2 regions of the Limnochorda sp. genome follow, and region 2 is predicted to be linked to the other one. Evidence: riboswitches for the same ligand, from Rfam matches in the RefSeq annotation. Region 2 holds a riboswitch; the other holds the start of a gene.
What was found. Region 2 has a riboswitch for thiamine pyrophosphate ahead of FWJ67_RS10010 (thiamine ABC transporter substrate binding subunit). Riboswitches for the same ligand answer to the same signal wherever they lie in the genome.
Positions count from the first base shown of each region.

Region 1: another riboswitch for thiamine pyrophosphate. It lies ahead of thiM (hydroxyethylthiazole kinase); the one in region 2 lies ahead of FWJ67_RS10010 (thiamine ABC transporter substrate binding subunit).

Region 1 covers NZ_VSCV01000011.1:12,724-34,296, forward strand. The annotation lists gene FWJ67_RS05630 (glycoside hydrolase family 130 protein) at 57-1,109, opposite strand; gene FWJ67_RS05635 (redoxin family protein) at 1,279-1,746, opposite strand; gene FWJ67_RS05640 (peroxiredoxin) at 1,775-2,323, opposite strand; gene argF (ornithine carbamoyltransferase) at 2,530-3,501, shown strand; gene FWJ67_RS05650 (hypothetical protein) at 3,680-3,979, shown strand; gene rlmD (23S rRNA (uracil(1939)-C(5))-methyltransferase RlmD) at 4,050-5,447, shown strand; gene FWJ67_RS05660 (DUF3054 domain-containing protein) at 5,594-6,007, shown strand; gene FWJ67_RS05665 (CBS domain-containing protein) at 6,068-6,880, shown strand; gene thiD (bifunctional hydroxymethylpyrimidine kinase/phosphomethylpyrimidine kinase) at 6,877-7,797, opposite strand; gene thiL (thiamine-phosphate kinase) at 7,810-8,847, opposite strand; gene thiE (thiamine phosphate synthase) at 8,847-9,524, opposite strand; gene thiM (hydroxyethylthiazole kinase) at 9,525-10,343, opposite strand; TPP riboswitch at 10,398-10,497, opposite strand; gene FWJ67_RS05690 (DUF420 domain-containing protein) at 10,698-11,153, shown strand; gene sufC (Fe-S cluster assembly ATPase SufC) at 11,401-12,156, shown strand; gene sufD (Fe-S cluster assembly protein SufD) at 12,159-13,487, shown strand; gene FWJ67_RS05705 (cysteine desulfurase) at 13,593-14,819, shown strand; gene sufU (Fe-S cluster assembly sulfur transfer protein SufU) at 14,803-15,261, shown strand; gene FWJ67_RS05715 (response regulator) at 15,448-16,149, shown strand; gene FWJ67_RS05720 (ABC transporter ATP-binding protein) at 16,269-17,000, shown strand; gene FWJ67_RS05725 (heme exporter protein CcmB) at 17,016-17,693, shown strand; gene lgt (prolipoprotein diacylglyceryl transferase) at 17,690-18,505, opposite strand; gene FWJ67_RS05735 (response regulator) at 18,502-19,158, opposite strand; gene FWJ67_RS05740 (sensor histidine kinase) at 19,130-20,587, opposite strand; gene FWJ67_RS05745 (hypothetical protein) at 20,726-20,953, shown strand; gene FWJ67_RS05750 (isocitrate/isopropylmalate dehydrogenase family protein) at 21,101-21,573, shown strand, end outside.
Region 2 covers NZ_VSCV01000040.1:500-10,103, forward strand. The annotation lists gene FWJ67_RS09985 (S9 family peptidase) at 53-2,110, opposite strand; gene FWJ67_RS09990 (macro domain-containing protein) at 2,148-2,666, opposite strand; gene FWJ67_RS09995 (NUDIX hydrolase) at 2,696-3,373, opposite strand; gene FWJ67_RS10000 (ABC transporter ATP-binding protein) at 3,504-4,652, opposite strand; gene FWJ67_RS10005 (ABC transporter permease) at 4,649-6,364, opposite strand; gene FWJ67_RS10010 (thiamine ABC transporter substrate binding subunit) at 6,361-7,422, opposite strand; TPP riboswitch at 7,475-7,586, opposite strand; gene FWJ67_RS10015 (GNAT family N-acetyltransferase) at 7,664-8,185, opposite strand; gene FWJ67_RS10020 (disulfide oxidoreductase) at 8,190-8,651, opposite strand; gene FWJ67_RS10025 (DUF4037 domain-containing protein) at 8,686-9,333, opposite strand; gene FWJ67_RS10030 (VOC family protein) at 9,398-9,604, opposite strand, start outside.

The sequences.
Region 1 (21,573 bases), on a different contig from region 2:
GCTCTTTTGCAAGATCGTTCCTTCTGAAGTCAGCCCCCTCCGGGCGGGCTTTCGCCTCAGCTTACCGTCGGCTCCAGGCTGGCCAGTACCTCATCCACGGTGGTGACCGCCACCGCGATGGACTCGTCGGCCGCGCCGTAGTAGATCCGCAGGGTGCCGTCCTCTTCAGGCACCGTTCCGCACGTGAAGACGGTGTTGGGGAAGAAGCCCTCGGTTTCGTAGGGAGCTTCGGGCAGGAGGATGGGCTCTTCCGAGCGGCCCCGGACCACGTAGGGTGCCTCCCCATCGAGGAGCAGGCCGCCCAGCCCGTAGCGGGTGCCGTCGCTCCCGTGGTAGATGGAAAGCCACCCGGCCGGGGTACGGAAAGGTACCCCGCTCGCTCCCAACCGCACCCCATCCCAGCGGCCTGGCCGGACGGCCAGCACATGGTGGTGCTCGCCCCAGTGGCGCAGGTCAGGTGAGAAGGCGAGCCACATCTCGGGCTGGCCCAGGGTCAGGTCGCTGGGCCGGTGGAGGGCCACGTAGCGGCCGCCCACCCGCTCGGGGAAGAGGGCCACGTCCTTGTTGGAAGGCGGGAAGATCACCCCCAGGCGCTCAAAGCGGCGGAAGTCTTCGGTCTCCACCAAGGAGACCGTCACGCCCAGGTGGGAGACGGAGGTGTAGGCAATCACATACCGCCCTTCCAGCGGGGTGATGCGCGGGTCCTCCAGGCCGTACCACTCGTAGGGGCCTTCGGGGAGGAGGGTCGGCTCGGGGTCCACCTGGAAGTGGACGCCGTCGGAGCTCCGGGCCACCCGCAGGTGGGAGATGGAGGTGAGGTACATCTGGCCCCGGTAGAAGACGAAACGGGGGTCGGCCAGGTTGAGGTCCGGGTTGTCCCGCCGTACCCGGAGGACCTCCACACCCCGGGCGCCGGGCCGTACCGCCGGGAAGGCGACCCACTCGGGGTCGGGGCAGAGGGGCCGTTCGGCCACCCGGATCAGGAGCACGATCTCCGACCCCACCCGCACCGCGCCCGGGTTGAAGGCGCCGATCACCTCCACGTCGGGCCGGGAGGGCGGGATCTGCTCGGGGGTGATGATGGGCCGGGCCGGGTCGCGTCGTACCATGGAACACCCTCCTCAGCATCTGCCCGCACGCCAGCGGTTCTTTCTTTATTCTCCAGGAGGGGTCGGGGGAGGGCAAGGGGACGGGGCGGGCCCTTGGGGGCGTGGGGGGCCGTTCCGGGCTGGGAGAGGGGTTGGCGGCGGGGAAGAAGCGGGGAAGAGAGCCTGGCTCCTACCCACCCGCCTCTTCCAGGACCCGTTCGATCCGCTGCTCCACCAGGTCCAGCCCCTGGGCCCCCGCCTGGAAGTGGCGGAGCTGGCCTTCCCCGTCAAAGACGTAGTAGGCCGGGGTGAACTGGTTCTGAAAGCGATCGCTGATGCTCAGCCGGGAATCAACGGCCACGGGCTGGGTGAGGCCAAGCTGTTCCACCGCTTCCCGGATCCGGTCCAGATCGGTGTCCGCCTTCTCCAGAGGCATGTGAATGGCCAGCACCTGGAGCCCCCGGGGTCCGTACCGGTCCCGCCACTCGTTCACCCGGGGCATGGCCTCTTTGCAGAGCCCGCAGGAGACGGCCCAGAAGTGGACCAAGAGGGGCCGGCCCGGCTGGATGGGGCCTTCGGTCTCGGTGGGTTCCGGGGTGTTGAGCCAGGCCACCGCCCCTTCCAGGGAGGGCAGGGGGCTTCGCAGCCTTAAAGGCATAGGTTCGCCTCCTTACCGGGCCTTCTCCCTACTGGCCTTCCACATGCTCGTCGCCCGGCCGCCAGCCGGCCCCGCAGAGGCCACCCGACTGAAGGGCCTGGAGCACCCGCAGGGTCTCCTCCACGCTCCGCCCCACCGCGTCCTCGTGGATCACCTCGTAGCGGACGATCCCCTCGGGGTCGATGATGAAGAGTCCCCGCAGGGCTGTCCCCGTTACCTCGTCCAGCACGCCGTAGCTGCGGGCAACTTGGTGGGTGGGGTCGCTGGCCAGGGGGTAGTTGATGGGGCCCAGCCCCTCCAACTCCCCGTCCCGAGGGGTCTTGATCCAGGCCCTGTGGACGTAGACCGAATCGACGCTGCAGCCCAGGACGTCGCAGTTGAGCGCCTGGAACTCTTCGTAGCGCTCGCTGAGAGCCCGGATCTCAGTGGGGCAGACGAAGGTAAAATCGGCTGGGTAAAAGAAGAAGACCAGCCATCGGCCCCGGTAATCTTGGAGGCGAACGGGCTCGTTCAGCTGCTCCAAGTTCTTGGTGCTGGCCATCTCGAAGACAGGCGCGGGCTTCCCTACCAGGGTCATGCTGCGATCCCTCCCAAAGCCTCGTGCCCGGAGGGCCCTCGGGCATGCCCGGAGCGTCCTTCGGGGTCTCCGCCGGGGTCGTCGGGTGCCGGCCGTAATGAAGCATCCCCCACGGCCTGGGCCCTATGAAGGGTTCCAAGGGAGGGGCTGGCAGGTGCTGCCAGCCCCGCGGGGCGGTGGGGGAGGGCTCAGAAGGGAGGCTGACCATGGAACGCATCTTCCGCGACGATGTGGCCCGGGAGATGGCGGGCCACGATTTTCTTACCATCGCCGATCTCTCCAGCGAGCAGTTCCAGCGGCTGATCGACGCGGCCCAGGTTCTGAAGCAGGCCCGGCGGGCCCCTTGGACGCGCCGGCTGCTGGAGGGGCGGACCTTGGCCATGATCTTCGCCAAGCCGTCCACCCGGACCCGGGTCAGCTTTGAGGTGGCCATGTACGAGCTTGGGGGGTACGCCCTCTTCCTCAACCCCCAAGACCTCCAGCTGGGCCGGGGCGAGACGGTGGCCGACACGGCCCGGGTCCTTTCCCGGATGGTGGACGGGATCCTCATCCGGACCTTCGAGCAGGCGGAGGTGGAGGAGCTGGCCCGCCATGCGACGGTGCCGGTCATCAACGGGCTGACCAACACCTTCCACCCCACCCAGGCCGTGGCCGATCTCCTCACCCTCCGGGAGCACAAGGGCGATCTGCACCGGCTGGTGGTTACCTACGTGGGCGACGGGAACAACGTGGCCCACTCCCTCATGCTGGGCGCTGCCCGGGTAGGGATGGAGCTGCGGGTCTGCACGCCGCCCGAGCTGGCGCCCGATCCGGAGGTGGTCCGCATGGCCCAGCAGAAGGCGGAGGAGACGGGGGCCCGCATCCTCCTCTGTCACGACCCCGCCGAGGCGGTGGACGGGGTGGATGCGGTCTACACCGATGTCTGGGCGAGCATGGGCCAGGAAGGCGAGCGGGAGCGCCGGCTGGAACTGCTCCGGCCCTACCAGGTGAACCAGGAGCTCCTGAGCCGGGCCCGGCCGGGCGCGGTGGTCCTCCACTGCCTGCCCGCCCACCGGAACGAGGAGATCACCGATGAGGTGATGGACGGGCCCCAGTCGGTGGTCTTCGACCAGGCGGAGAACCGGCTCCACGCCCAGAAGGCGATTCTCACCCTCTTCCTGGGCACCGAGCCCGTCTAAGGGGTGCCCGGCCCCGAGAGGGCCCCGGTGGGCGGGAAGGGGCGAGCCTTCCCGCCTGCCGGGCCGGAGGCCCTCGAATTTGGGGAAAGCTCCGCGTGGACCGTCACCAATCGGCCTGGAAGTGTGTATCCCCTCGTTAGAAGGGGATGGCACGCACCCCTTTGAGGGGGGAGGGCGGTTGGAGGAGCCGGTCTTTGTGGGGGGGCGATACGGTCGACGGTATCATCGGGCCCGGTGCCCGCTCCTTTCGCGGGCGGAACGCCGGGTGTTGCCCCGGTCCCAGGCGGAGGCCGAGGGCTACGATCCTTGCGGGTACTGCTTCCGTTTCCCCATCTCCTGCCTTGCGCTCCACTGTGAAGAGAACGACGGCAGCGGGCGCTGCCAGCTCCAGACGTCCCCCCGGCCCGGGTTGACGGTCCTCGGCTGCGGCAAGTTCCGCCTCCGCCGGCCCCGGGGCGGGGAGCGCCGCTTCGCGTAGGCCCTGTCCTTGCACGCCGCCGGGGCGGAGGGTATGATGGCCTCCGAGATCGGCGGGTGGAGGGATGTGGGTGGCCCGGCAGGCCTCGGTGGGCACGGCTGGTCCCAGGCCGGCCCCCGGTGACCAGATCGAGCTTGAGGTGGTGGATCTCAACCACTCGGGCGAGGGGGTGGGCCGGCACCAGGGCTTCGTCCTCTTCGTGCCGGGGGCCCTGCCGGGCGAGCGGGTGACCGTGGTGGTGGAGGCGGTCCAGGCCCGGTACGGCCGGGCCCGCCTGCTGGAGGTGCGCGAGCCCTCGCCGGATCGGGTGGCGCCCGCCTGCCCCGTGGCCAGCCTCTGCGGGGGCTGCCAGCTCCAGCACCTGAGCTACCCGGCCGAGCTCGCCTGGAAGCGGCGGCGGGTGGAGGCGGCCCTGGAGCGGGTGGGGCGGCTGGGGGCGGTGTCGGTGGAGCCCGTCTGGGGCATGCCCGCCGACCCCTGGCGGTACCGGAACAAGGCCCAGTTCCCCGTGGGGCGGAGGGGCGGGCAGGTGGTGGTGGGCTTCTTCCGAAGGGGGAGCCACCAGATCGTCCCCGCCGAAGACTGCCTCATCCAAAGCGAGGCGGTGGTCCGGGCGGCCCAGCTGGCCCGCCGTCTGGCCCAGGAGGCGGGCCTCGTCCCCTATGATGCGACGACCCATGAGGGGGACCTGCGGCACCTGGTGGTCCGGGAGGCGGTCGATCCGGCCCAGCTCTTGCTCGCCTTGGTCACCCGGACCCCCGAGCCCGTTCCCGAGGCGGTGATCCAAGGGCTGGTGGAGGGGCTGCCCCAGCTGGTGGGCATCGTTCAGAACGTCCAGCCTGAGCGGACCAACCGGATCCTGGGCCCGGAGGAGCGGCTCCTCTGGGGCCGGCCCTACCTGGAGGAACGCCTCGGGCCCTTCCGTTTCCGCCTGGGTGTCCAGTCCTTCTTCCAGGTGAACCGGGTCCAGGCCGAGCGCCTCTACCGGCTTGCGGTGGAGCTGGCCGATCCCACCCCCGACGACACGGTGCTCGACGGCTACTGCGGTGTGGGCGGCATCACCCTCTTTTTGGCCCAGCGGGCCGGTCTGGTCTGGGGGGTGGAGGAGAACCCCCAGGCGGTGGCCGACGCCCGGGCCAACGCGCAGCGGAACGGCGTCCCCAACGCCCGGTTCGCCGCGGCCCGGCTGGAGGCGTGGCTCCCCCGTCGGGTGGCGGCAGGCTTCCGCCCCCGGGTGGCCGTGGTCGACCCGCCCCGGAGCGGGGTCCGGCCTGAAGCCCTGGAGGCCCTGGCGGCGGCTGAGGTGGAGCGGCTGGTCTACGTCTCCTGCAACCCCGAAACCCTCGCCCGGGACCTGGCCCACCTGGTGACCCGGGGCTACCGGGTGGTCCACGTGCAGCCGGTGGACATGTTCCCCCGGACCGCGCACGTGGAGGTGGTCGCCCTCCTCCAAAGGGCCCCCGCCTAGCCAGGACCTTCTCCCGTCCACGGGGAAAGAAGAACGAGACCCACTCGTCGTTGGGATTGGGCCCCTGGCTGATGGGTGCGAAGCGCGGGACGAGCGGTGCGGCCCGTGGCTGGCGCGCCCGTCAGATCCGCGAGGAGGCGAAGGCTGTGCCGGTGCAGCACGTGGTCTTGGTGGTGGGCGATCTCCTCGCCTTCCTTCTCTTCGGCGCCCTGGGGCGGGCGAGCCACGGGCTGGAGGTGAGCCTGGGGACGGCTGTCGGGGCGGCCTCCCCCTTCGCCCTGGCCTGGCTGGGGATGGGCCTGCTCCTGGGCACCCTCCGGCCGGAGCGGGCTGCCCGGCCCCTGGAGGCCATCAAATGGGCTTGGCTCACCTGGGGGGGTGCCTGGCCTGTGGGCCTCCTGCTCCGGAGCTGGATCCTCCAGCGGCCCATCGTCTGGACCTTCGCGCTGGTGGTCTTGGGCACCAACCTGGTCATCCTGGGCCTGTGGCGGGCGGCGTACGGGTGGCTGGCCGGCCGCCAGGGGTGGGCCCGGGCCGCCACCGCCGGCCGCCCCCGGTAAAGGAGGGGACCTGCCCGGAAGCGAAACCCTGAGCCAAGAACCCTTTGGGACGGGATCAGGGTGCGGGCACGAGACGTCATGCAGTATCCGGCGGTGGTGGTGGAGAGCCGGGCGCCGGTCCTCTACGCCATCGGCCTGCTCGATCAGAGCGGCTACGCGCAGCTCCCCGTGGTCCAAGACGGGGAGCTGGTGGGCACCTTTGTCGCCGCCGATGTCCGCCACCTCTACTGGGAGGTGGCGGAAAAAGAGGGCGAGATCGACCTCCGGGTAGAGCTGGCCCGGCGGAGCGTGGGCCAGGTCTGCAGCCCGCCCCTGCCGGTGGTGGAGCCCGACCGGAGCCTGAGCGGGCTCCTCCGCCTCCTGGATGAGCACCACGCGGTCCTGGTGGCCTGCGACGAGGGGTACGGCATCGTCACCTCCATGGACCTGGTGGTCCAGGTCCGCCCGGCCATCATCCTCGATGAGCTGGAGGATGAGCTGCGGGCCTTCCTTACCCGGGAGCTGGCCCGCACCGGCCCGGACTGGTGGGAGCGGCGGGTGCCCACCCCGGTCCGGAAGCGGTGTGAGTCCCGCCGCCAGGATGAGCTGGCCGGGCTCCCCGCCGCCCTGGCCCAAGTGGAGCAAGAGACCCCTCTTCTGGAGTACGCCAGTTTCGGCGACTACCTGGCCATCATCTTGGAGGACCGGAACTGGCAAGAGCTCTTCCAGCCCATCTTCCGCTCCAAGGAGTGGGTGATGCGCCGCTTCACCGACCTCCGGGAGCTCCGCAACCGGGTGGCCCACAACCGGAAGCTCGATCCGGACCGGTGCGAGCTGCTGGATGTGTACGCCGGCGAGTTTCTCGCTGCCATCCGGGGTGAACCCCTCCGCTAGCCGCCCGGCGGCGCCGATGGGGGCCAACCCGGCTCCGCCAGGGGCCAGAGGTGGTTGGTGGGGCCGTGGCCTTCGCCGATGGCGGGCGCGGTCTCGATGGCCCGGGTGACGAAGGTTTTGGCCAGCTGGATGGCCTCCAGCACCGGCCGGCCCTGGGCGAGGAAGGCGGTGATGGCCGCCGCGAAGGTGCAGCCCGTGCCATGGGTCCGGGTGGTCTCCATCCGGGGCGCCCGCAACTCGTGGAAGCTCTGGCCGTCGTAGACCACATCGACCGCCACCGGCCCCGGCCGGTGGCCGCCTTTCATCACCACCCAGGCGGGCCCCAGGTCGTGGAGCCGCCGGGCCGCCTCCCGCACCGCCTCGGGGGTCTCGAGGCGCAGGCCCGTCAGGGCTTCGGCCTCCGGTAGGTTGGGGGTGATGACCGTGGCCAGAGGCAGGAGCAGGCGGATCACCGCCTCCCGGGCCTCGGGCGCGAGGAGGGGAGCGCCCCCCTTAGCCACCATCACCGGGTCCACCACCAGGGGCGACAGCCCGTGAGCCCGCACCCCGTCCGCCACCGCCTCCACCACCCCGGCGTTGGCCAGCATCCCGGTCTTGGCCGCGTCGGCCCCGATGTCGCCCAAGACCGAGTCCATCTGCTGCCGGACCAGCTCCGGGTCCAGGGCGGAGGACGCCTGGACGCCCAGGGTGTTCTGCGCGGTGATGGCGGTCACCACCGACATGCCGTAGCACCTCAGCACAGTGAAGGTCTTGAGATCGGCCTGGATCCCAGCCCCGCCGCCCGAGTCGGAGCCGGCGATGGTGAGGGCGATGGGGGGCCGGGCGTCCCCCTCGGTGGGCGGGCCTTCCCGGCCCTTGGGCGGGAGGTGCAGCGTCAGCTCGCCCCCGGGATCCCCCGGGGGAGGCGCGGGAACCATGATCACCCCTCCTTACGTCGGCACGTTGGACGAGGGAACGGCATCGGGCCGGTGGACCCAGCCAGTGGCGGCCAGGGGCTCCTCCCGCCCGTCCCGCACCAGGGTGATGCCTGCCTCAGGCGGGGTCACCTCCCCCAGGGTGTGGAGGGCCAGCCCCGCTTCGGCCAGGGCCTGCTGCACCCGGTCTTCCACCGCCGGATCGTAGGTGAAGAGGAGCTCGTAATCCTCCCCGCCGCCCAGGGCCCAGGCCCAGGGGTCCTGGTCCAGCAGGCGGGCCACCACCTGGGCCTCGGGCGCGATGGGGACCTGGTCGGCCCAGAGGCGGAAGCCCACGCCCGATTCGCGGGCCAGGTGGTGCACCTCCGAGGCCAGCCCGTCGCTCACATCCATCATGGCCCGCACCCCTCGGGAGGCGGCCAGGAGCTGGCCGGCCCGCACCCGGGGCTCGGGCTCCCGGTGGGCCCGGAGGCAGGCCTCCACCGCCCGGGCGTCCGGGGGAGGGAGCGCCCGGAGGGGGCCGGGGTGTGCCAGGAGCCAGGCCAGCCCCGCGGCGGAGGCGCCCAGGGGGGCCGTCACCCCCACCCGATCGCCGGGCTGGGCGCCGCTCCGCAAGAGGGGCTGCCCGGGGCCGGGCACGCCCAGGATGGCCACGTCGATGAAGAGGCGTTCAGGGCTGGTCACCGTGTCGCCACCCACCACCTGGACGCCGTGATCCCGGGCCAGACGAAGGAGGCCGTCGTAGAGTGCTTCCACGAAGGCCTCATCGAGGCCCGGCCGGAGGCCCAGGGTGATGAGGGCGAAGAGGGGCCGGCCCCCCATGCTGCCGATGTCGCTCAAGTTGACCGCCAGCGCCTTCCAGCCCAGCTGGCGGGGGTCCATCAGGTCCAGGCGGAAGTGGATCCCCTCCACCAGGGCGTCGGAGCTGGCCAGCAGGCTGCCCCCCGGCAGGGTGAGGACGGCGGTGTCGTCCCCGATGCCCCGGAGGACGCCAGGACCCGGCGGCCCCACCTGGCGGCGGATGCGGGCGATCAGATCGAACTCAGCGGGCATCAGGCCTCGCCCCTCTCGGCTTGGATGAGCCCGGCCAGCTCCGCGGCCGCGGCCCGGACATCCTCGGCGGCCACCACCGCCGAGACCACCCCCAGCCCGGCCACCCCCGTGGCCAGAACCTGGCGCGCGTTGCCGGCGTGGATCCCGCCGATGGCGACCACGGGGATCTGGACCGCCTGGACCAGCCGGGCCAGCTCGTCCAGACCCATGGGCTCCCGGTACGCTTTGGTGGGGGTGGCGAAGATGGCCCGAGTGCCCAGGTAGTCCGCGCCCTCCTCCTGGGCGGCCACCCCTTGCTCCACCGTCTCGGCGGTGATCCCGATGAGCAGGTGAGGCCCCGCCAGACGCCGGGCTTCCGCCAAAGGCAGGTCCTCCTGGCCCAGGTGCACGCCGTCGGCTTCGACGGCCAGGGCGATGTCCAGGCGGTCATTCACCACGAAGAGGGCGCCCGCTTCCCGGGTCAGCTGGCGGAGCTCCCGGCCCACCCGGTAGAGCTCCCGGCTGCTCCAGTCTTTCCCCCGAAGCTGAATCGCGGTCGCCCCGCCCTCCAGGGCCGCCCGGACCACCTCCACCTCCGAGCGGCCCCGGGCGAGGGCCCGGTCGGTCACCACGTAGAGCCGGAGCCGGTTGGGATCCAGCGGGCGCAAGGAGGAGGCCCGGCCGCTCTCGCCGGCCATCTAAGCCACCCTCCTCAGCCGCGCCCCTTGGGCCAGCTGGGCGGGGGTGAGGCCGTGGAGGCTGTCCAGAAGACGAGCCTGCAGCGTGCCCGGGCCCTGGGCTTCCTGGGCGGCCTGCTCGGCGGCCAGGCCGAAGGCGGCCAGGGCGGCCGCGGTCGCTTCCAAGGGGTTGGGATGGACAGCCACGAAGGCGGCCACCACCGACGTGGCCATGCAGCCCGTGCCCGTCACCAGCTGGAGCCACGGGTGGCCATTCTCCACCGCCAGGACCGCCCGGCCGTCGCTCACCCAGTCGGTGGCGCCGGTGGCCGCCGCCACCAGCTGCCGCTCCTGGGCCAAGGTGCGGACCAGGGTGGCCACGTCCCCCGCCTGGACCCCGTCCACCCCCCTGACCGTCGCCTCGCCGCCGGCCAGGATGGCCACCTCCGCCCCGTTGCCCCGGAGGACGGTGACCGGCAGCCGGTCCAGGAGGCGCTGGACCGTCTCCGTCCGGTAGGCGGTGGCGCCCGCGCCCACCGGGTCGAGGATGATGGGCACCCCCGCCTCCGCCGCCGCCTCGCCGGCCAGGAGCATGGCCTCCACCTGCTCCCGGGAGAGGGTTCCGATGTTCAGGACCAGGGCCCGGGCCGCCCGGGCCATCTCGGCCACCTCTTCAGGCGCGTGGGCCATCACGGGCGAGGCGCCGATGGCCAAGGTGGCGTTGGCGGTGGTGTTGGTGACAACCAGGTTGGTGATGTGGTGGATCAGAGGCCGTTCTTGCCGAAGGCGTTCCAGGATGGCGGCCGCTGTCGCCAGCAGGCCGGTGGGAGAAGAGCTCACTGGGATTCCCTCCTGCAGAGGGGGGCCGTCTGCCACCCAGACGGCGGGGAGGGAAAAACCGATGGAAGCCGTCCCTGCGCTGGCATGACCCAGATCAGGTTCCAAGGGTTGGGTGATTCCCTCTCAGCCCCGAAGGGCACCCCCCGGCTTGGCCGGCCACGGGGCCGGCTTAGGGGTATGGTAGTCCGATCCGGCGGGGGCGTCAACCGGCACCCCCGACCCGGGATCCGTGGCCGGCAGGGCTGACCGGGAGAGGGAGCTGGTCCGGGGGGCTTGGGCGGGCCCGCTCCCAGGCAGGAGGGCTCTTTCGCGAGAAGAACCATTCCCGTGCGGTCCTGGCGAAGGAGGTTCCCTGTGGAAGCAGCCTTTCTCCTGGCATCGGTCAACGCGCTCATCAACGCCGCCAGCGCCGTGGTCATCGTCCGGGCCCGGCGGGCCATCGCCGGCCGGGACACCCCGACGCACCGGCGGCTCATGCTGCTGGCCACCTTCCTGCAGGCGATCTTCCTGGTTCTGTACCTGGCCAAGTCGGCCCTTTTCGGCACTACCCCCTTCGTGGGCGACGGGACCCTGCGGCTGGTCTACCTGGTCATCCTCGGCCTCCACACCCTGGCGGCCACCGTGGGCGCGCCCTTGGTGCTGATCACGCTCATTCTCGGCCTCCGCCACCGCTACCCGAAGCACCGGGCCTTCGGCCGGTGGGCCTACCCCGTCTGGCTCTTCGTCTCGGTGACCGGCCCCCTCACCTACCTGATGCTCTACGGCCTGGGCCGGCCGGGGTACGGGCTCCAGGCCCTGGGGCTCCTCTAGGTCCGGGCCTTCTCGAGACGGGCGCGCGCCGCGTCACCCGAACCGGGAGCCTTGGGCAGGAGGTGGCCTGGCGGCCCTTTTCGGGGGAGGGGAAGGGGCGGCCCGGCGGAGCAGGAAAGGGTGACCAGTGGACCCTTGACACCGGTCCGCGCGGTGTTATACTGGGTCGGGAAGAAAGGCAACTATTTCACTCGGGATTACCCTGCCGCTTCCGGTGGCGGGGAGCGGACGGAAAGGTGGACCGGACTTGGCTGTCACTCTCCAGGTCGAGGATCTACACGTCGCAGTGGAAGGGAACGAGATTCTGAAGGGTGTCTCCCTGGAGGTCCGGGGCGGCGAGCTCCATGCGCTCATGGGCCCCAACGGCTCCGGGAAGACCACCTTGGCCTTTGCCCTGATGGGCCACCCGCACTACGAGATTACCCAGGGCCGCGTCCTCTTCAACGGTGAGGACCTGCTGGAGATGGGTCCCGATGAGCGGGCCCGGGCTGGGCTTTTCCTCTCCTTCCAGTACCCGGCCGAGGTCTCGGGGGTCACCGTGGCCAACTTCATCAAGCAGGCCATGAACGCGGTGCGGGGGCCCGGCAACGAGATTTCTCTCCTCGACTTCCAGAAGAAGATGCTGGAGAAGCTCGAGCTTCTCGAGATGGATGAGAGCTTCGCCGGCCGCTACCTGAACGAGGGCTTCTCGGGCGGCGAGAAGAAGCGCAACGAAATCCTCCAGCTCCTCATGCTCGAGCCCAAGATGGCCATTCTGGACGAGACCGACTCGGGGCTCGACATCGACGCGCTCAAGGTGGTCGCCAGGGGCGTCAACGCGCTCCGGGGGCCCGAGTTCGGCGCTTTGGTGATCACTCACTACCAGCGGATCCTCCACCACCTCAAGCCCGATGTGGTCCACGTCATGATGAACGGCCGCATTGTCCGGTCCGGCGGGCCGGAGCTGGCTGAGGAGCTGGAGGCCAAGGGCTACGAGTGGCTGCGTCAGGAGGTTGGGGCGTAACCATGGCCGATGTCAGCACCCAGGCGGCCATCACCCGCGAGCAGGTGGCCGCCCTGTCGGAGATGCGGCGGGAGCCCGGCTGGCTCCGGGAGCGCCGCCTGCAGGCCTGGGAAGCCTTCGAGCGCCACGAGTGGCCCCGGGGCCGGTGGACCCGTCTGGATGATCTGCCCCTGGCGGGCTATTCGGTCAACAGCAAGGCCCAGGCCAACGGTAACGTGGGCTTGAGCCCCGCCACCCGGGAGGCGGCCTTGGAGGCGGTCAACCCCTTCCTGGGCGGAGAGCAGGAGCTGGCGGGCGTGCTGGTCCACGTGGGGAGCGAAGTGGCCCGCCACACGCTGGATGAGGCCCTGGCCCGGCAAGGGGTGCTCCTCCTGGAGATGGACCAGGCGGTCCACGAGGCCGAGGCGATCCTGAAGGAGTATTTCATGACCCGGGCCGTGACGCCGGACCAGGGCAAGCTGGAGGCCCTCCACGGGGCCCTCTGGGCGGGCGGGCGGCTCATCTACGTCCCCCAAGGGGTTGAGGTGCAGCTTCCCATCCAGCTCTTCCAGCACGCCCTCGACGGTGACGCCTACCTCTTCCCCCACACCCTGGTGGTCGCGGAGCCCAACAGCCGGGTGACGGTGGTGGAGGGGGCCACCTCTCAGGACAGCCAGGAGCGGCTCCACCTGGGGGTCGTGGAGGTGATCGTCCGCCAGGGGGCGAGCGTCACCTTCGCCACCTTCCAGGATTGGGGCCGGCAAACCACGAACATCACCCTGAGGCGCGCCTGGCTCGAGCAGGATGCCCAGGTCCACTGGAGCGTGGGTGAGTTTGGCGGCCAGCGGACCATCTCCCGCTTCGAGACCCGCCTCGACGGCCAGGGGAGCCAGGCCCGGCACCTGCTGGTCTTCTTCGGCAACGGCGACCAGTACATGGACCTGTTTACCTTTGTGGACCACTGGGGCCGCATGTCGCAGGCGGAGATGCTGGGCCGGGGCGTGTTGACCGACCGGGCGCGCAGCATCTACCAGGGGAAGAGCTACATCCGGCGAGGGGCCAAGGGGGCCGACTCCCAGCAGCACGAGGACAACCTGCTTCTGAGCGCCGAGGCCCGGGCCGACGCGGAGCCCAGTGTCTACGTGGACGAGGACGACGTGAAGGCAGGGCACGGGGCCACCTCCGGCCAAGTGGATGAGGAGCAGGTCTTCTACCTGCGGAGCCGGGGGCTGACGGAGAAGCAGGCGATCGGGATGATCGTGCAAGGCTTCTTCGACCCCTTGCTCCAGGAGATCCCGGTGGAGGCAGCCCGCGAGAGCGTGGCCCGGCTCATCGCCAAGCGGCTTGAGTAGTCCAGGCGAGATGGCCGCGCGCAGGGCGTGCCCGACGGGTGCGCCCTGCGCGGCGCGTTTGGGGCCAAGTTCGGATACCCTGAGACCGTGGGGAGGCTGGTGGGTATGGACGCCAGAGCGGTGAGGCGGCACTTTCCCATCCTCAACCAGGAGGTGAACGGGCGTCCCCTGGTCTACCTGGACTCGGCGGCCACCTCCCAGAAGCCTCTGGCCGTCATCGAGGCGGTGGACCGCTACTACCGGGAACAGAACGCCAACGTGCACCGGGGGCTCCACACCCTCTCGGAACGGGCGACCCAGGCCCTCGAGGAGGCCCGGGCCAAAGTGGCCCGCTTCATCAACGCGCGGGAGCCGGCGGAGATCATCTTCGTCCGGAACGCCACCGAGGCCATCAACCTGGTGGCCTACAGTTACGGGGCCCGCCTCCGGGAGGGGGACGAGATCCTCCTCACCCCCATGGAGCACCACAGCAACCTCATCCCCTGGCAGCTGGCCGCCCGCCGGAGCGGCGCCCGCCTCCGCTACATCCCCATGAACCCCGACGGGACCCTGGATGTGACCGACCTGGACCGCCTCATCACCCCCAAGACCCGGCTGGTCGCCCTGACCCACGTCTCCAACGTGCTGGGCACCATCAACCCCGTGGCCGAGATCGTCCAGGCTGCCCACCGGGAGGGGGTGCCCGTCCTGGTGGACGGGGCCCAAAGCGTCCCCCACATGCCCGTGGACGTGCAGGCCCTGGACTGCGACTTCCTAGCTGTCTCGGGCCACAAGATGCTGGCCCCCATGGGGATCGGGTTCCTCTACGGGAAGCGGGAGCTCCTGGAGGGCATGGAGCCCTTCCTGGCCGGGGGTGAGATGATCGCCGAGGTGGATCTGGAGCGGGCCACCTGGGCCGAGCTCCCCCACAAGTTTGAGGCGGGCACCCCTGATGTGGCCGGCGCGGTGGGTCTGGCGGCGGCCATCGACTTCCTGAATGATCTGGGTATGGAGGCGGTCTTTCAGCACGAGCAGGAGCTGGTCCGCTACGCCCTGAACGTTCTCCGGGAGGTGGACGGGGTGACCATCTACGGTCCCGAGCCCCCCCGGGGCGGGGTGATCGCCTTCAACGTGGAGGGGATCCACCCCCACGATCTCTCCACGGTGCTGGATCAGGAAGGGATCGCCATCCGGGTGGGCCACCACTGCGCCCAGCCCCTCACGGAGGCGCTGGGCGTGCCCGCCACCGCCCGGGCCAGCTTCTACGTCTACACGCTGCCCGAGGAGATTGATGCGCTCGCGCGGGGAATCGAGCGAGCAAAGGAGTTTTTCGCCCATGGGATCAGACGCTAACCCCTTGGAAGCCCTCTACCGGGAGGTCATCCTCCAGCACTACCAGCACCCCCGGAACAAGGGGCGCATGGAGGATGCCGCGGCCACCATCCGCCTGACCAACCCCTCCTGCGGTGACCGGATCGAGCTCTTTCTCAAGACCAGCCCCGACGGCCGGGTGGAGGGGATCACCTACGAGGGGCAGGGCTGTTCCATCAGCCAGGCGTCCGCGTCCATGATGACCGAGCGGATCCGGGGGCTCTCCCTGGATGAGGCCCTGGAGCTGGCCGAGCGCTTCCACCAAATGCTCCGGGGGGATGCGGAGGCGGCCAAGGACGAGCGGCTGGGTGATCTGGTCGCCCTGCAGGGGGTGAGCAAGTTCCCCGTCCGGGTGAAGTGCGCCGCGCTCGCCTGGGAGGCGTTGGAGCGGAGCATCGAGCAGGTCCGGTCGCCCCAGAGCTGAGCCGCCCGCGCCTGGGGGCAGGGCCGGCCGCGCGCTGGGGCGCCGCGGTTGCCAGTTCGTGCCAGGGAAGGGCCGTCCCGGGCCCGGCTCCGGGACGTTTGTCCTTGCCCTGGGGGAAGATCCTCCCTCGAACCTCGCCATTTGGGTCTGAGATAATGGGGTTGCTAGGGTGAGGGGGAGGCTTCCATGGACCAAAAGATCCGGCTCTGTCTCGTGGACGACCACGAACTGGTGCGTCGCGGCATCGCCAGCCTGGTCTCCACCCAAGAGGACATGGAGGTGGTGGGGGAGGCGGCCTCCGGTGAGGAGGCCCTTCAGGTTTGTGCGGCCTGTGAGCCCGACGTGGTCCTCATGGACCTGCAGCTCCCGGGCATGGACGGGGTGGAAGCGACCCGCCGGCTGAGGAGCCGGCAGCCTGACGTGCGGGTCTTGATCTTGACCTCCTCAGAGCGGGAGGCGGACCTGATCGCCGCCCTGGAGGCGGGCGCCCAGGGGTACTTGGTGAAGGATCTGGCGCCCGAGCTCTTTTTCAGTTACATCCGAAGGGCGTGCCGGGGTGAGATCCCCATCTCCGGAAGCCTCACCACCCAGCTGATGCGCGGCTTCCGGGACCGCTCGGCGGCCTCCCGGTCCCGGCTGCCCCCGACGCCCAAGCCGGGAAGCCACCGGAGCCTCACCGAGCGGGAGCTCCAGGTGATCCGCCTTGTGAGCAAAGGGGCCACCAACGAGGAGATCGGCCAGGAGTTGAACATCTCGGCCAACACGGTGAAAAACCACCTGAGGAACATCCTGGCCAAGCTGGGCTTGCGCAACCGGGCCCAAGCGGTGACCTACGCCCTTCAGCACGGGCTGATCCCCGAGGAGGAAGATGCCGAAGCCCACCGGTAAGAGCCGGCGCCTGACGGTCGCTGCGGCCATCGGCGGAGGCTCGCCCCTCCGCCGGGCGGCCGGCTGGCCAGCGGAGCGGCCGAGGGCTGGCGGGTGATGAGGACGGGGGACCACGAGCTGTGAGCCAACCCATGCTCCGCCTGGAGCACATCTCCAAGCAGATCGGCCACCGCCCCATCCTCCACCAGGTGGATCTGGAGGTGGAACGAGGCCAGCGGGTGGCCCTCTTGGGGCCCAACGGGGCGGGAAAATCCACCCTGCTCCGGATTGCGGCCACCCTTCTCAAACCTTCCTCCGGCCGCGTCTGGATCGGGGGCCGGCCCGCGGGCGACGACCCGTCGGTCCGGGCCCAGGTGGGGGTGGTGTTGGAGCCGACCCTTTTTTATTTGAGCCTGACCGCCCGGGAGAACCTGACCCTCTACGCCCGCCTCTACGGGGTGCCCCAGGCGGGGAAGCGGGCGGCGGAGCTGCTGGAGCTGGTGGGGCTCGCCCTCTTCGGGGACGAGCCGGTCCGGACCTACTCCCGGGGGATGCGCCAGCGCCTGGCCCTGGCCCGGGCTCTGGTCCACAGCCCCCAGCTGCTCTTGCTGGACGAGCCCTACACGGCCCTGGACCAGGAGGGGTGCGCCCTCCTGAACGGGCTCTTGGAGCGCCTGGCCGCCCAGGGGACGGCGGTGGTGGTGGTCACCCACGAGCTGGAGCCAGGGGGAAGCCCCCTTCCCGTGGACCGGGCCGTCCTCTTGGACCGGGGCCGGCTGGTGGACGGAGTGGCGGTGCCGCCAGGCCGGGAGGCTGGGTGGCTCCGCCGCTGGTACCGGGAGCGGGTGGGCTCCGGGTTGGGACGGGGCTAGGAGGTGGGGCGGGCGGTGGCGGCCTTGCGGCGAGTGGTGCTCCTCGCCTGGAAAGACCTGGTGGTGGAGGCCCGGAGCAAGGAGCTCCTGGGCGCCATGTTTGTCTTCGCCCTGTTGGTGGTGGTGATCTTCAGCTTCGGCCTCGATCCGGCCCGGAGTGAGGTGCGGCCCCTCTTTCCCGGGATCCTCTGGGTGGCCGTCTTCTTCGCCGGGGTCTTGGGGCTCAACCGGAGCTTCACCAAAGAGTTGGAAGATCACGCCCTCTGGGGGATGATGCTGGTCCCCATGGACCGGAGCACCGTCTTCTACGCCAAGGCCCTCTCGAACCTGCTCCTTTTGCTCTTCACCGAGGCCATCGTCCTGCCGCTTTTCTTCGTCCTTCTGGGCCAGACCTTGCCTGGCGGCCTCCATCTCTTTCTGGCCGCCATCCTCTTGGGGAGTGTCGGCTTCACCTTGGCGGGCACCCTCCTTGGGGCCCTGGCGGCCGGCACCCGGTCCGGCGAGATGCTGCTCCCCGTCCTGCTCTTTCCCATCCTGGTGCCGGTGGTCTTGGGGGTGGTGCAGATCACCCAGGGCCTCCTCCTGAACCTGGACCCCGCCGGCTGGCGCCACTGGTTCCAGCTCCTGGCCGCCTATGACCTGATCTTTCTGGTCCTTCCCTTGCTCCTCTTTGAACAGGTGATCGAACTCTAGGGCCGGGGTTTGAGCCTGGATCCCCTGGGAGCCGGACGGGCCCACCCGAGGAGGGCCCCGCCGCCGGCCACCATGACCAGGCTGACCCACTGGGCCAGGGTGAGCCCCCAGGCCACAGGCTCGCCGATCCGGAGGAACTCCACCACGAACCGGATCGCCCCGTAGCCCAGCAGGTACCAGGCCACCTGCAGGCCCGGCCGGCTCTTGGGCCCTTCTGCCCCGGCGGCCACGGCCCGCCGCCAGAGGAGGGCGAAGAGGGCCAGGCAGGCGAGGGACTCGTACAGGAAGACGGGATGGAAGGCGGCGCTGGCGGCGAAGGGGGCGGGCCGGTAGGCCGGTTCGACGAGGACCCCCCAGGGGAGCTGGGTGGGACGGCCCAGGAGCTCCCGGTTGAAGAGGTTGCCCCACCGGCCCACCGCCTGGGCCAGGGGGAGGACGGTGAGGAGCTCGTCGGCCCGGCGCAGAAAGCGCCCGCTGCGCCGCTCCCGCCAGGCGAGGGCCAGGAGCCCCCCAACCAGGGCCCCGTGGAGGGCCAGGCCCCCCTCCCAGATGGCGACCATCCGGCCGGGGTCACCAAGAAAGAGAGGAAAATTCTGAAGAATAAAGGCCAAACGAGCCCCCACCAGGCCCAGGGGACCCACGGCCAGGGCCAGGGAGACGGCCTCATCCCAGGCCCGGGGGTGGCCCTGCCGGCGGAGGAGGGCGGCCAGAGCCCCGGTGGCCAGGAGGATGGCCAGCGCCAAGAGGAGGCCGTACCAGCGAATCGCCACGGGCCCGATCCGGAGCAGGACGGGCTCAGCCCATGGACTCACAGGAAGGGATCCGGCTCGTCCAAGAGGTGGCGCCGGACGGCGTAGGCGGCCGCTTCCGCCCGGTTCGAAAGGTTCAGCTTGGAGAGGATGCTGGAGACGTAGTTCCGCACCGTCTTCTCGCTCAAGTAGAGCGCTTCGGCGATCTCCTTGTTGGTCCGCCCATCGGCGATGAGGCGCAGGATCCGGAGCTCCTGGTCGGTCAGCTTCTCATGCTGCTGCTCCCGGGTCATGCCCCGCATGCGCTCCAGCACCTTCCCCGTGATGGACGGGTCCAGGAGGGAGCCCCCGGCGGCCACGGTCCGGATCGCCTCCACCAGCTCGTGGCTGCCGATCTGCTTGAGGACGTAGCCGGAAGCGCCGGCCATGACCGAGGCGAAGATGGCCTCGTCGTCGGTGTAGGAGGTGAGCATGATCACCTTGATCGCTTCGTTCTCCGAGCGGATGGCGCGGCATGCCTCGATCCCCGAACCGTCGGGCATCCGGATGTCCATCACCACCACGTCGGGCTTCCGGGACCGGGCCAGCTCGATGGCCTCCTGGGCGGACGCTGCCTCGCCCACCACCTCGAACTGGCCGATCCGTTCCAAGAGAGACCTGAGGCCGATCCGGACCACCTCGTGGTCGTCAACGATCAGGATACGAATGGTTTCCACGGGCCTCATCACCACCTGATAGGATGAGCGTCACCCGGGTCCCCTCACCCGGACGGCTCCAGATTTCGAGGCGCCCCCCGATGAGGGCGGCCCGCTCGTGCATGTTGGGCAGGCCATGGCCCCGGCCGTCCTCCCGCTGAACGACCCCGTTGGGATCGAAGCCGCGGCCGTCGTCCTCGATGGAGACCACCAGCCCCTGGCCCGTCCCCTCCAGGCGGACGGTGATCACCCGGGGCTGGCCGTGCCGCACGGCGTTGGTCATGCTCTCCCGGGCGATCTGGACCACGTGCTCCACCGCCTCGGGGGAGAGGTTGGTCCGGCCGACCCGCCGCACCTGGACCCGCACCTCGACGGGGTAGGTGCGGCGGAACTCGTCGGCCAGTCGCCGCAGGCGGGCCGGCAGGGGGGCCGCCTCTTCTCCCGAACTCCGCAGGCCGGTGATGTACCGGCGGATGTCCTTGACGGCCTGGTCCAGCCGGTCCATGTTCTCCCGGATCTGGCGGCGGGCCTCGTCGGGGGCCTTCTCCAGCAGGTAGAGGGAGCTCTCCAGGTGGAGGCCCACCCCGTACAGCTGCTGGATGACGCCGTCGTGCAGCTCCCGTGCGATCCGGTCCCGCTCGTTGAGAACGGCCACCATCCGCTGGTGGGTCTCGTGCTGGAGGGCGGCCTCCACGTCGTACAGCTCCAAGAGGCGGATGGTCACGTAGGCGATGGCCAGGCCCGCCAGGGCCCGGAGCGCGTGGACCGGGATGCCGAACCACGCGAAAAAGGCGGCGTCGTTCAGCCGGTTGGCCGGGAAGAAGGTGGCCGCCGGCACCACCAGGCCGCCGCTCAAGGCAAAGATCAAGAAGGCGACCACACCCAACCCCAGGTGGAGCTCCAGGTGGCCCAAGCCCATCTCATCGAACTGGGCCCGCTGCTCCGCAAGCCCCCAGGCGGCCAGGATGGAGCCGGTAAAGCCCAAGAGGTACCGAGACCAGACGTCGCTCAGGAGGAGCCAGCCCCGGATCCCCGTCGCGCCTTCCCGCAGGCCGGACCAGACGAAGGCGACGAACCAGGCGGCGAAAGCCACCCAGCCCAGCCAGGGCAAGAACCCCAGGCGGGGGCGGGTCTCGGCCAGGAGCCGCGCGCCGAAGCTAAAGAGGAAGGCGAAGGAGAGGGCCAGAAGAATGGCCATCAGGCCTTCCAGGCCGGCGACGATAGCCTCCGGCAGGTAGGTCCGCTGGATGGGGATGAAGACTTGGCCCCAGGCGGCGACGCCGTTGATCATGCCGAAGAGTCCCAGCAAGGGGAGATGGCGGGCGAGGCGGAGTTGGCTCGGGCGGCGGGCTTCCAGGTAGATGGAAAAGCCCATGACAAAGAAGACCAGGCCGTAACCGAAGAGAATGACGATTTCATTGGTCCGAAAGAACTGCTGAAGCAGTTCCATGACAGAAAAAAGCCCCCATCCCTACTAGCCCTTCTCCCCTGATACCGGCTATACTACGATTGTACCATAGTCGGCCGGCCTGGACCATGGCACCCCTCCCTTCCTCCTGAGGGCTGGCAGACAAAAGGAGCGGGTCCCATGGGTGGATACCTCCTCCCCCTCATCGCCTGGTTGGCCGTTTCGGCCTACGGGACGAGCCTGATCTTCCGGGAGCTGCAGCCGAGCCTCCGGCGCCTGCGCGGCTTCCGGGCGGTGGGTGCGCCCGTGCCAGCGCTGGAGGCCCTGGGCGTGTGGGGCGTGGGCGTGGGCGGGAGCTTGGCCTGGACCACGCTTCTTGGGATGACAGCGCTCCGGATCTTTTCGTGAGCCAGCCCGATCCTCCCTTCCGTCCCGCCGGGCGGGGCAGGCGCTGTCCCGGGGCAGGAACCACTCCCAGGAGGAAGAAACGATAACTGTTGGTGCGTCAATCGAGGCCTTTTTCGCGCACATCGGACTCGGCAGGAGGAGATCTGGATGGCTCATCGTGTGACCCTGATCCCGGGGGACGGGACGGGCCCCGAGCTGGTGGAGGCGGCTCGCCGGGTGATCGACGCCTCGGGGGCTTCCATTGAGTGGGAGGTCCAGGAGGCGGGGGCCGACGTCATGGAGAAGTACGGCACCCCCCTGCCCGACAGCGTCCTCGACTCCATCCGGCGCAACCGGGTCGCGCTCAAGGGTCCCATCACCACACCCATCGGCACCGGCTTCCGCAGTGTCAACGTGGCGCTCCGGCATGAGCTGAACCTCTACGCGTGCGTCCGGCCCTGCAAGCTTTATCCCGGTGTCCGGTCCCGCTACGACCAGGTGGATCTGGTCATTGTGCGGGAGAACACCGAGGATCTGTACGCGGGCGTCGAGTTCGAGGCTGGCAGCCCTGAGGCCCAAACCATCCGCTCTTGGGCCCCTGCCAAGATCCAGGAGGATGCGGCCATCTCCATCAAGCCCAT
Region 2 (9,604 bases):
TCCGGGAAAGGGAGGGCGGGAGCCGGTGCTCCCGCCCTCCTCACTGTCCGCCCTACACCCCGCCGTGGGGCGGGGGCTCCACCTCCCGGCCCTCCAGGTAGAGGGCGAACCAGCGGACGATCTCGTCCAGACGGTGGATCCGGTGCCACGGCTTGCCTGTGCGGCTCATGCCGTGGAACTCATCGGGGTACCGCACAAAGCGGACCGGCGCCTTCCCCGCCGCCTTGACGGCCGTGAAGAGCATCTCCCCCTGATTGATGGGGCACCGGAGATCTCCTTCCTGATGCTCAATCAAGAGCGGCGTGGTGATGTTGGACGCGTAGGTGATGGGGCTCTGCTGCCGGTAGCGTTCATCGTCCGGCCCCCAGGGGTAGGCGTTGCCGAAGCGCTCGGTCCAAGCCCACCCGAAGTCCCCCGTCCCCACCATGGCCCGCCACTCGGCCACGCTCCGGCCCGAGACAGCCGCCTTGAAGCGGTCCGTGTGGGCGATGATCCAGTTGGTCAGGTACCCGCCGTAGGAGCCGCCGGTGATTCCGAGCCGGTCGGGGTCGATCCAGTCGAAGCGGCGGATGGCCTCATCGAGGCCGGCCATCACGTCGGCCATGTCCTTGTTGCCCCACTCCTCCCGGATCGCCTGGCAGAAGGCCTCGCCGTACCCCAGGCTGCCCCGGGGGTTGGTGAAGACCACACCCCACCCTTGGGCGGCCAGCAGCTGGAACTCAAAGAAGTAGGTGGGGCTGTACTGGGTCATGGGCCCGCCGTGGATTTGGAGGATGGTGGGGGCCTTCCGGCCCGGCTCCAGGGGCTGCCCGCCCGGCAAGGGCGGGATCACCCAGCCCTCCACCGTCGGCCCGCCCTCGGCCTGGGCCTCGAATCGGATGGGCCGGGAGACGGCCACCTCTTCAAAGAAGGCGTCGTTCACCCCGCTCAGCCGCTCTTCCCGCCCCTCCTCCGCCAGGTAGAGCTCCCCCGGGTGCTCGAAGGTGGCGGCGGTGTAGGCCAGCTTCCGGCCCTGGCCGTCCAGCCGGAAGGCGTAGGCCGCCTTCCCCTCCCCGGCGACGGTCTCCGCTTCGCCCGTGGCCACGTCGATCCGGAGCACCTCGGTGAAGCCGAAGGCCGAGGAGAGCACATAGATGAAGCGGCCATCGGGGGACCACTGGGGCTCGCCCCGCCCGGGACCCACCAGGTCGGTGACGGTGCTGTTGCTCATGGTCCGGTCCAGGTGGGCGGTGAGGCAACGGAAGCCCCGGCCATCCCGGCCCACCAGGTACAGCTTGGTGTTGTCGTAGCCCAGTTCCTTGGGGTCGTTGGCCAGGAAGGCGATCCACGCGCCATCGGGGGAGGGCACGGGCGCCCACGCCCCTAGTTCCAGGGGTGAAAGCCGCCGGGGCTCGCCGCCGTCGACGGGGATGGCCCAGATGTGCTGCCGGTCCGGGTGCCGGTCGAAGTCGGGCTCCCGGTTGACGGCGGTGTAGATCTCAGTCCCGTCCGGGGACCAGGCGAGCCCCCCGTAGCGGTAGGGCAGCTGGGTGAGCTGGCGGGGCTCGGAACCGTCTGCGTTCAGGACCACCACCTGGGGCGCCCGGTGCCCGTAGAAGCCCTCCCCGTCCATCTTGTGGTAGAGGTGCTCGATCACCTTGACCCCCTGGGTGTGCTTCCGGTAGAGGTCGGCCTCCAGCTCCCGCTCCTTCGCCTGCTCCCTCTTCTCCGGCTGGACCCCGTCACGGCCCAGGTTGGCCAGAACGGCCACCCGCTTTCCATCAGGCGAGATGGCGAAGTCCCGGATGCCGCCCTCGATCCGGGTGACCTGCTGGGCCTCACCGCCCATGACCGGGATCCGCCAGAGCTGGGGCTGGCCGCTCCGCTTGGAGATGAAGCCGATCCAGGTCCCGTCGGGGCTGAAGCGGGGGTGGCTGTCCTCCTTCCCCGCGGTGAAGGGCTGGAGCCCCCGCTCCCGCTGCCAGAGATGCAGGGTTCGCCGGTAGCTGTTGGCCTCCGGGTCCACCTCCTGGATCACGGCCACCACCCGCTCCCCGTCGGGGGAGATGTCCACATCGCCGATCAGTCGAATCTTGAGCAGATCCCTGCTCTCCAGGCCTCGTTTTCCCATACAGACCTCCTTGTCGCGCCCCGTTGCCGGGGCACCCTCACGCCGTCGGCCCCGCCACCTCGTGGAGAACGGACGCGTGCACCCGGAAAGCTTCCTCCCCCCACAGGACGAACCGGACCCGCTTCACCGCCTGGAGTTTGGGGGCGGCCTCCACCACCGTCCGGATAGCCACCTGAGCCGCCTCCTCCAAGGGATAGCCGAAGATCCCGGTGGAGATGGCGGGGAAGCCCACCGAGGCGATCCCCCGCTCCTCCGCCAGGCGGAGCCCGTTCCGGTAGCAGGAGGCCAAGAGGTCCGCGGCCGGCTCGTCCACCCCGTAGACGGGCCCCAGGCAGTGGATCACGTACCGGTTGGGCAGGCGGTACCCGCTGGTGATCACCGCCTGGCCGGGCCGGATGGGGGCCAGAGGCCGGCACTCCTCGGCCAGCCCCGGTCCTGCCGCCCGGTGGATCGCCCCGGCCACGCCCCCACCGGGCATGAGCTGGGCGTTGGCGGCGTTGACGATCGCCTCCAGATCGGGCTGGGCGGTGATGTCGCCCTCCACGCACTCGATCATGCAGCCTGAAACCTCCACTCGAGCCACGCTCACGGCGCCACCTCCCTCACCACGCTCCGGAAATGGTCCAGGATCAGAGCCGTCAGGCCCCAGACCACGTGACCCTCAAACTCAAAGAAGAGCTCGGGATGGTCGGTCTGGCGCCAGGGGTACGCCCGCCCGCCGGGGATCTTTTCGAAGGGGAAGTGATCCGGCGGCTCCAGCCGGATCCGAATCTGGTGGACGTCCGGCGTGGCCCGGAGGATCTCGGTCAGGGGCACGGTGAAGACCTGCTCGATCTCCTCCCGGGCCGGATCGATCTGCTCCGGATCCAGCAGGACCCCCACGAAGGGGTAGATGATCAGCCGCCAGGGGGTGATGAGCACATCCAGAGGGCCCACCACCTGGATCGTCTTGGGATCCAGGTTGAGCTCCTCGCTCGTCTCCCGAACGGCCGCCGCCTCAGGGCTGGCGTCCTCGGGCTCGAGGAACCCCCCAGGAAAGCAGACCTCTCCCGGCTGGCGCCGGAGGGTCTGGGCCCGGACCTCAAAAAGGAGGTGCCACTCGCCGTTCCGTTGCAAGAGCGGCAAGAGGACCGCCGTCCGGGCATACCGCTCCCACCCCAGCAGGCGCCGTTCCCGCCTCGCCAGAGCCTCCCGCAAACCGTCAACGAGGGAACCGGGGACGGAAGGGCCCTTCCGCCCCGCCTCCACATCTGGCCGTTGCATCCTTCCCGCCCTCGCCACTGGCGGCCGGGGCCGCACGCCGCCAGATCGTTACCATAAGCTTCTCTAACGGTCCCCAGGCTCCTGGCTCAGCCATGCCCGGCGCCTGGCGCCGGGGCCCGCGGGACCTGGCTCAGGCGGGAGAAGAGGCTGGAGCCGGGGGCACCACCCAGACGGCCCGGGGCTCGAAGGCGAAGAAGAGATCCTCGCCCTGGCGGCGCCGCAGCTCCCCCGGGTCCGCGGGCACCAGGGCCCGCAGCCGGCCACCGTCGAAGCGGGCCTCCACCAGCACCGAGTGGCCCAAGTACTCGGCATCGATCAAGCGGGCTGGAATCCGGATCCACTCGCGGCCATCGTCGAAGGCGGCGGCATCCACCAGCCGGATCCGCTCGGGCCGGACCACCAGGTGGACCCGTGAGCCTGGGGCAGGCAGGCTCGGGCCGGCCTCGCTCCCGCGCCCCGACGGCCCTTCCCCTCGGGGCGCGGGCAGCCGCCAAACGGCCTCGCCCACCCGCACCGTCAGGCTCCCGTCGGGGTGGGCTGGCCCCAACACCTCCGCCTCCCAGAGGTTCCCCTCGCCCACGAAGCCGGCGACAAAGGGGGTGCGGGGACGCTGGTAGATCCCTTCGGGGGTGTCCACCTGCTCCAGGTGGCCCGCCTGCATGATGGCGACCCGGTCCGCGGTGGCCAGGGCCTCCTCTTGATCGTGGGTCACGTAGAGGGTGGTGATCCCCAACTCCCGCTGAATCCGGCGGATCTCGGCCCGCAGGTGGCGCCGGACCGGCGCATCGAGCGCGGAGAGGGGCTCATCCAGGAGGAGCACTCGCGGCTCCGTGGCCAGGGACCGGGCCAGGGCGACCCGCTGCTGCTGGCCGGCGGAGAGGGCCTCGGGCCGCCGGTCCCCCAGCCCGGCCAGCCCCACCACCTCCAGGAGCTCCTCCGCCCGCCGCTGGCGATCGGCCCGGGGAACCCCCCGGAGGGCCAGGCCGTACCCGATGTTCTCCGCCACGCTCATGTGGGGGAAGAGGGCGAAGTTCTGGAAGACAATCCCCACCCCCCGACGCTCGGGAGGCTGGCCGGTCACATCCTCCCCGTCGATGAAGATGCGGCCTTCGTCAGGCTGCTCGAACCCTGCCACCATCCGCAGGGTGGTGGTCTTGCCGCACCCCGAGGGCCCCAAGAGGGCCACCAGCTCCCCCGGGCCCACCCTCAGGTCCAGCCGGTCCACGGCCACCACCGGGCCGAAGCGCTTGCTCACCCCCCGCAGCTCCAAGCCCTTCACCTCTTCCCACCCCCCCACCGCTCCAGAAGGACAAAGCTGCTCCCCGTCACCAGGATGAGGAGAACCGCCATGGCCGACGCCCCGCCGAAGCTCCGGGCCGAGAGGAGCTGGTAGACCGCCAGGGGCATGGTGGAAAGGCCCGGCGGCGCCAGCGTGATGGTGGCCGTCATCTCCGAGAAGCTGATGGAGAAGGCCAACGCCCCACCCAGAAGAAGGGAGCGGACGATGAGCGGGAGCTCCACATCCCGCAGGGCCCGCCAGCGGGAGGCCCCCAAGGCCCGGGCCGACTCGCGCAAGGAGGGATGGAGCGCTTCCAAGGCGGGCCGAACGGTGCGCACCACAAAGGGGAGAGCCAGGAGCGCGTGGACGGCCACGATGGCCCACTGGGCCCCGCCCGCCAGCGGGGAGCGGACCGTTGCCCGCAGGAGCCCGAAGCCCAAAGCCACCCCCGAGACACCCAAGGGCGTCAAGACCAGGAGCTCCAAGAGGTCCCGCCCCGGCCAGCGGAGGCGGCCGATGGCAAGGCTGGCCAGCACCCCCAAGGGCACCGCCAGCAGCACCGTGCCCACCCCGAAGCGGAGGCTGTTCAGGATGGCCTGGAGGGGGCTGTCCCCTGTGATGGCGTGGTGACCGGGATTGAAGAGCATCGCAAACCACCGCAGGGTGAGGCCATGCTCCGCCCCCCGGGTGAGGGCATCCCAGACCACCGCCGCGAGGGGTGCCAGGAAGAAGGCGCCGGCCACCACCGCCAGAAGGAGCAGGGGCGTGTGCCGCAGCCGAAACCGGAGGGGCACGGTGGGCTGGCGGCGCAGGGGGACCCAGCGGGTCCTGAGGCGGGCCTCCACCCGGAGGTAGATGAAGGTGAGGAGGAGGGAGAGGAGGGTCTCCACCAGGGCGAGGGCGGCTCCCGTGCCGTAATCGAGGAGCACCCGGACCTGAGTGTAGATCTCCACCTCCATGGTGGCCAGCCGGGCCCCACCCAGGGCGAGGACGATGGGGAAGCTCATGAAGGAGAAGACAAAGGCGAGCAGGCTCCCCGTGACCACCCCCGGGGCGATCATGGGGAGGGTGACGGTGAGGAAGGTCTGCAGCCGCCCCGCCCCCAGCGCCCGGGCGCTCTCCTCAAAGGAGGGATCGATGGCCTCCCAGGCGGCGTGGACCGTCCGGACCACCAGGGGCGCGTTGTAGAAGGCGTGGGCCAGCACGATCCCCTGAAGACTGTAGAGGATGGGGATGCGGAAACCCAAGAGGCTGTCCAACAGCCGGTTGAGCGCCCCATTGTTGCCGAAGACCAAGATGAAGCCCAAGGCCACCGTCACCGCCGGGAGAACAAACGGCACCAGGACCACCGAACGGAGCCACGATTTCCCGGGAAAGTCGTAGCGGACAAAGAGGTACGCCACCGGCAGGCCGATGAGGAGGCTGGCCACGGCCGAAAGGAGGGCTTGGTGGGCGGTGAAGGCCAGCAGGCGGTGGTAGTAGGGGTCGGACCAGACGGCCATCACCCGCTGGAGGGTGAAGACTGCCTGCCCGGCCACCCGCTCGGTGAAGGCCTCGACGAAGACGAGGGCCAGAGGGTAGACCAGCACCAAGAGAAGGAAGAGGAGTGGGAGCGCGGCCAGGGCCACCTGGACGGCGCCGCGCCCCCAACCTCCCCGCCGGGCGGGGACAGGCCACGCCCCCGCCCACGGGTGCGCCGAACCGATCCTCATCGGCTGATGACCCGGGCCCACTCCCGCAGCCAGCGGGCGTCGTGCGCCTCAATCTCCTCGGGGGCCAAGGCGACGGGCTGGGGCGGGAGCACCGCATACTCCTGGAAGATCGGATCCGGCTGGGCCTCGCTGTTGGCCGGGAACATCCAGTTGGTGACGGCCAAGAGGCTCTGCACCTCGGGATCGAGGACCAGGTCGAGGACCGCGTGGGCCAGCTCCGGCACCTGGGTGCCCCGGACAATGGCCATCCCCTCCACCTGGCGGTAGCCCTGGTCCTCCAAAAGGAGCACCCGCTGCCGGGCCTGGCCCTCGGTCAGCATGGAGTAGGCCGTGTCGGTGCTGTAGCTGACCACAATGGGCGCCTCGCCGTTCAGGAACATGTCGTAGGCCTCGCTCCAACCCCCGGCGATGGTGAGCAGGTTGGGCAAGAGCCGCTCCCAGTACTCCAAGTACCCCGGATCCCCGTAGCGGGCGATGGTCCACATGAGGAAGGCGTGGCCCGGCGAGGAGGTCCGGGGATCGATGGCGATGATGGAGCGCCGCAGGTGGGGCGCGGTCAGCTCCTCAAAGGTGGTGGGCACCTGGTCGGGAGCGAGGGCTTCGCTGTCGTAAACCAGGGTGATGTAACCGTGATCGAAGGGGATCACGTGCCCCGTCGGGTCGATCATGAGCTCTTCGGGAACCCCGGCCAGGTTGGGGATCAGGGCCGGATCATACGGTTCAAAGAGGTTGCGAGAAAGAGCTCGGGGCAGGGCGCTGTCGGCCAGGCCGATGAAGACGTCCGCCTGCCGGTTCCCGGCCTCCATCTCCTGGATCAACCGGGCGAGCATCTCGTTGCTGCTGGCGGGGGCGACCAGAACCAAGTCGGCATCGTAGCGGGCCTCGAAGAGTTCCTCAATGTACGCCCCCGGCCCCCAGTTGGCGAAGCTGTCGTAGGTGTAGACGATGACCTTCGGCTTCTCTTGAGCCTCAAGAGGAAGGGTGCAGGCAAAGAGCAGCGCGATGCCGGCCAGCACCGGGCCCAGACGGCGGGCCCACCGGCGAAGACCTCCAGACACGCGAAAACGCCTCCTAGCAAGGGGAGGCGAGGGGCAGCGAGAGGTAAGACTGGCCTGACCAGCCTATTTTCCCTACGCCGGCATTACCCGGAGCAGGTTCAAAGGGTCGATGGGACACTACCCATCCTCTCAGCCCACTCGTGTGAGCTCCCCGTTGTTCTGCCCTCATTCTAACAACCTCCCCAAGGGGCGGCAAGGCTGCCAGCCTGGCGACCTGGGAGGGGCTGAACGTCCGGGCCGCCTACTCCGGCTGGAAGACCCAGCATAGGCTCCCCGGCTCCTTACCCTCCCCCACCAGTTGGAACCCAGCCTTGGCCAGCACCCGCAGAGACGGGTGATTCTCGGCCTTGACCTCGGCGATCACCCGTTCCACGCCGGCCTGGGCGAGGGCCCACGCGGTGAGGGCCACCACCATCTCGGTCGCATACCCCCGGCGCTGGAACTGGGGCAGCACGGCATAACCGATCTCCACCTCGCCGTCCTCGGGCGGGCCCTTGAACCCGCCACCCGCGGCAAGCACCAACGCTCCCGGCTGAGCGTCGGTGAGGAGGCCATACCACCCGTACCAGCCGACGTGCTGGGATTCGCCCTCCAGGAACTCCAGGAAGAGAGGAAGCACATCGGCCCAATCTTCGGGCGGCCAGTTGGCCGGCACCACGGCCCCCAAAGCCTCGGCTAAGGCGACCTTGGAGGTCAGCTCAGCCCGGACCAGCTCCGCGGTCGCGGGCACCAGGCGCATGCGCCGGATCGCCACGGGCCCCACCGGATCACCGCTCCCGGCCCGTCACCCGGCTCCGGAGCAGGGCCCTGGCCTCGTCCTGCGCGGCCTGCCGGATCACCACGAGGAGGGCCGTCAGGATCCCGAAGGCGACCATGGCCAAGAAGGGAAGGGTGACGAAACCCAGCCAGTTGACGTACTGCACCGAGCAGGGCACCCCAGAGCAGAAGGCGACCGGCTCCAGGGCGGGGATCTTCTGGATAAGGTAGTGGTAGAGGGAGGTGATCCCGCCCAGGGCGGTGAGCGGCAGAACGTAGACGGCCACGGAGCGGTCCCGCCGGAAGACCGCCTGGCCCAGGATGAAGACCAAGGGGAACATGAAGATCCGCTCCACCCAGCAGAGGGTGCAGGGCAAAAACTGGCGGACTTCGCTCGCGTAGATGCTGCCCGCGGTGGCCACCACTGAGATCAGCCACGCCAGCTGGAGCCCATATCGCCGGACCCAAATCATGACGAGAGCCACCTTTCGAGCATGGTGTGGCCCCTCATTCGGCTGGAACCGGCCCACCTCCTGCCGGCCCTCCAGGGCGCCCTCCCGGTGTCGGTCCGTGACCTGACGAGAGCTGAAAGGGAGGCCTGTAGAGCTCGCCGGCCAGCTCCACCACCTCAGCCCAGAGCTCACGGAGGGCTTCCACACTCGCCTGAAGCTGAGCCTGGTCCCTTCCGGGGCAGCCCAGGAGTCGGGAGATCCGGCCAAGGTAGTCCCGTGGGCAGAGCCGGAACCGAGCCAACCTCTTGGGGGCCTGCTTGTCCCCCAGGAAGTACGTCTCGTTCAACGCGAAGAGGGCTTGGGTTAACGAGCCTGCGACCCGGGCCATGCAGCCGGCGGTGTTATACACATCTCCGGCCGCCGCGTGGGCTTCTGCGAAAGCGAGGGCAAACTCCGCGTTCCAAAGCTCTTGGGCCACCACCCGGTGCCGCAAGGGCGGTGGGTAGGCCTCCACCCGGGCCTTCAACCTGGCGATCAGACCTTCTGGATCAAAGAGGGGGATGCAGATCTGGATCTCACCTAGGTAGATGGTGCTGCAAAAGCCGAAGGTCGGCTGCTGGTCGTAGTCGTGGTGGTAGACGCCAGCCCACACCTCCTCAATGGTTCGGGCCACCTGATCTGCGTTCCGGTAGAGGAGATCCACCTTCCCCGCCCGCCAGTGCCTGAACGCGCCCAGCCCTCCGAGCGTCCGGAGGGCTGGGCGGTTCTTAAGCCTCCTCGGGCCACCAGCACACCTCGAGCCGGTTGCCATCGGGGTCGCGGAAGCCGAACCAACGCACCCCACCGTCGTCGGTGATCTGCTCGTCCACCGGGACGCCGGCGGCCCTGAGACGGGCATACGCCGCCTCGATGTCCGGCGCGTAGAAATTGAAAGGCGCCTCCTCCACCGGATGGAACGCCTCCCCGGCTTCCAA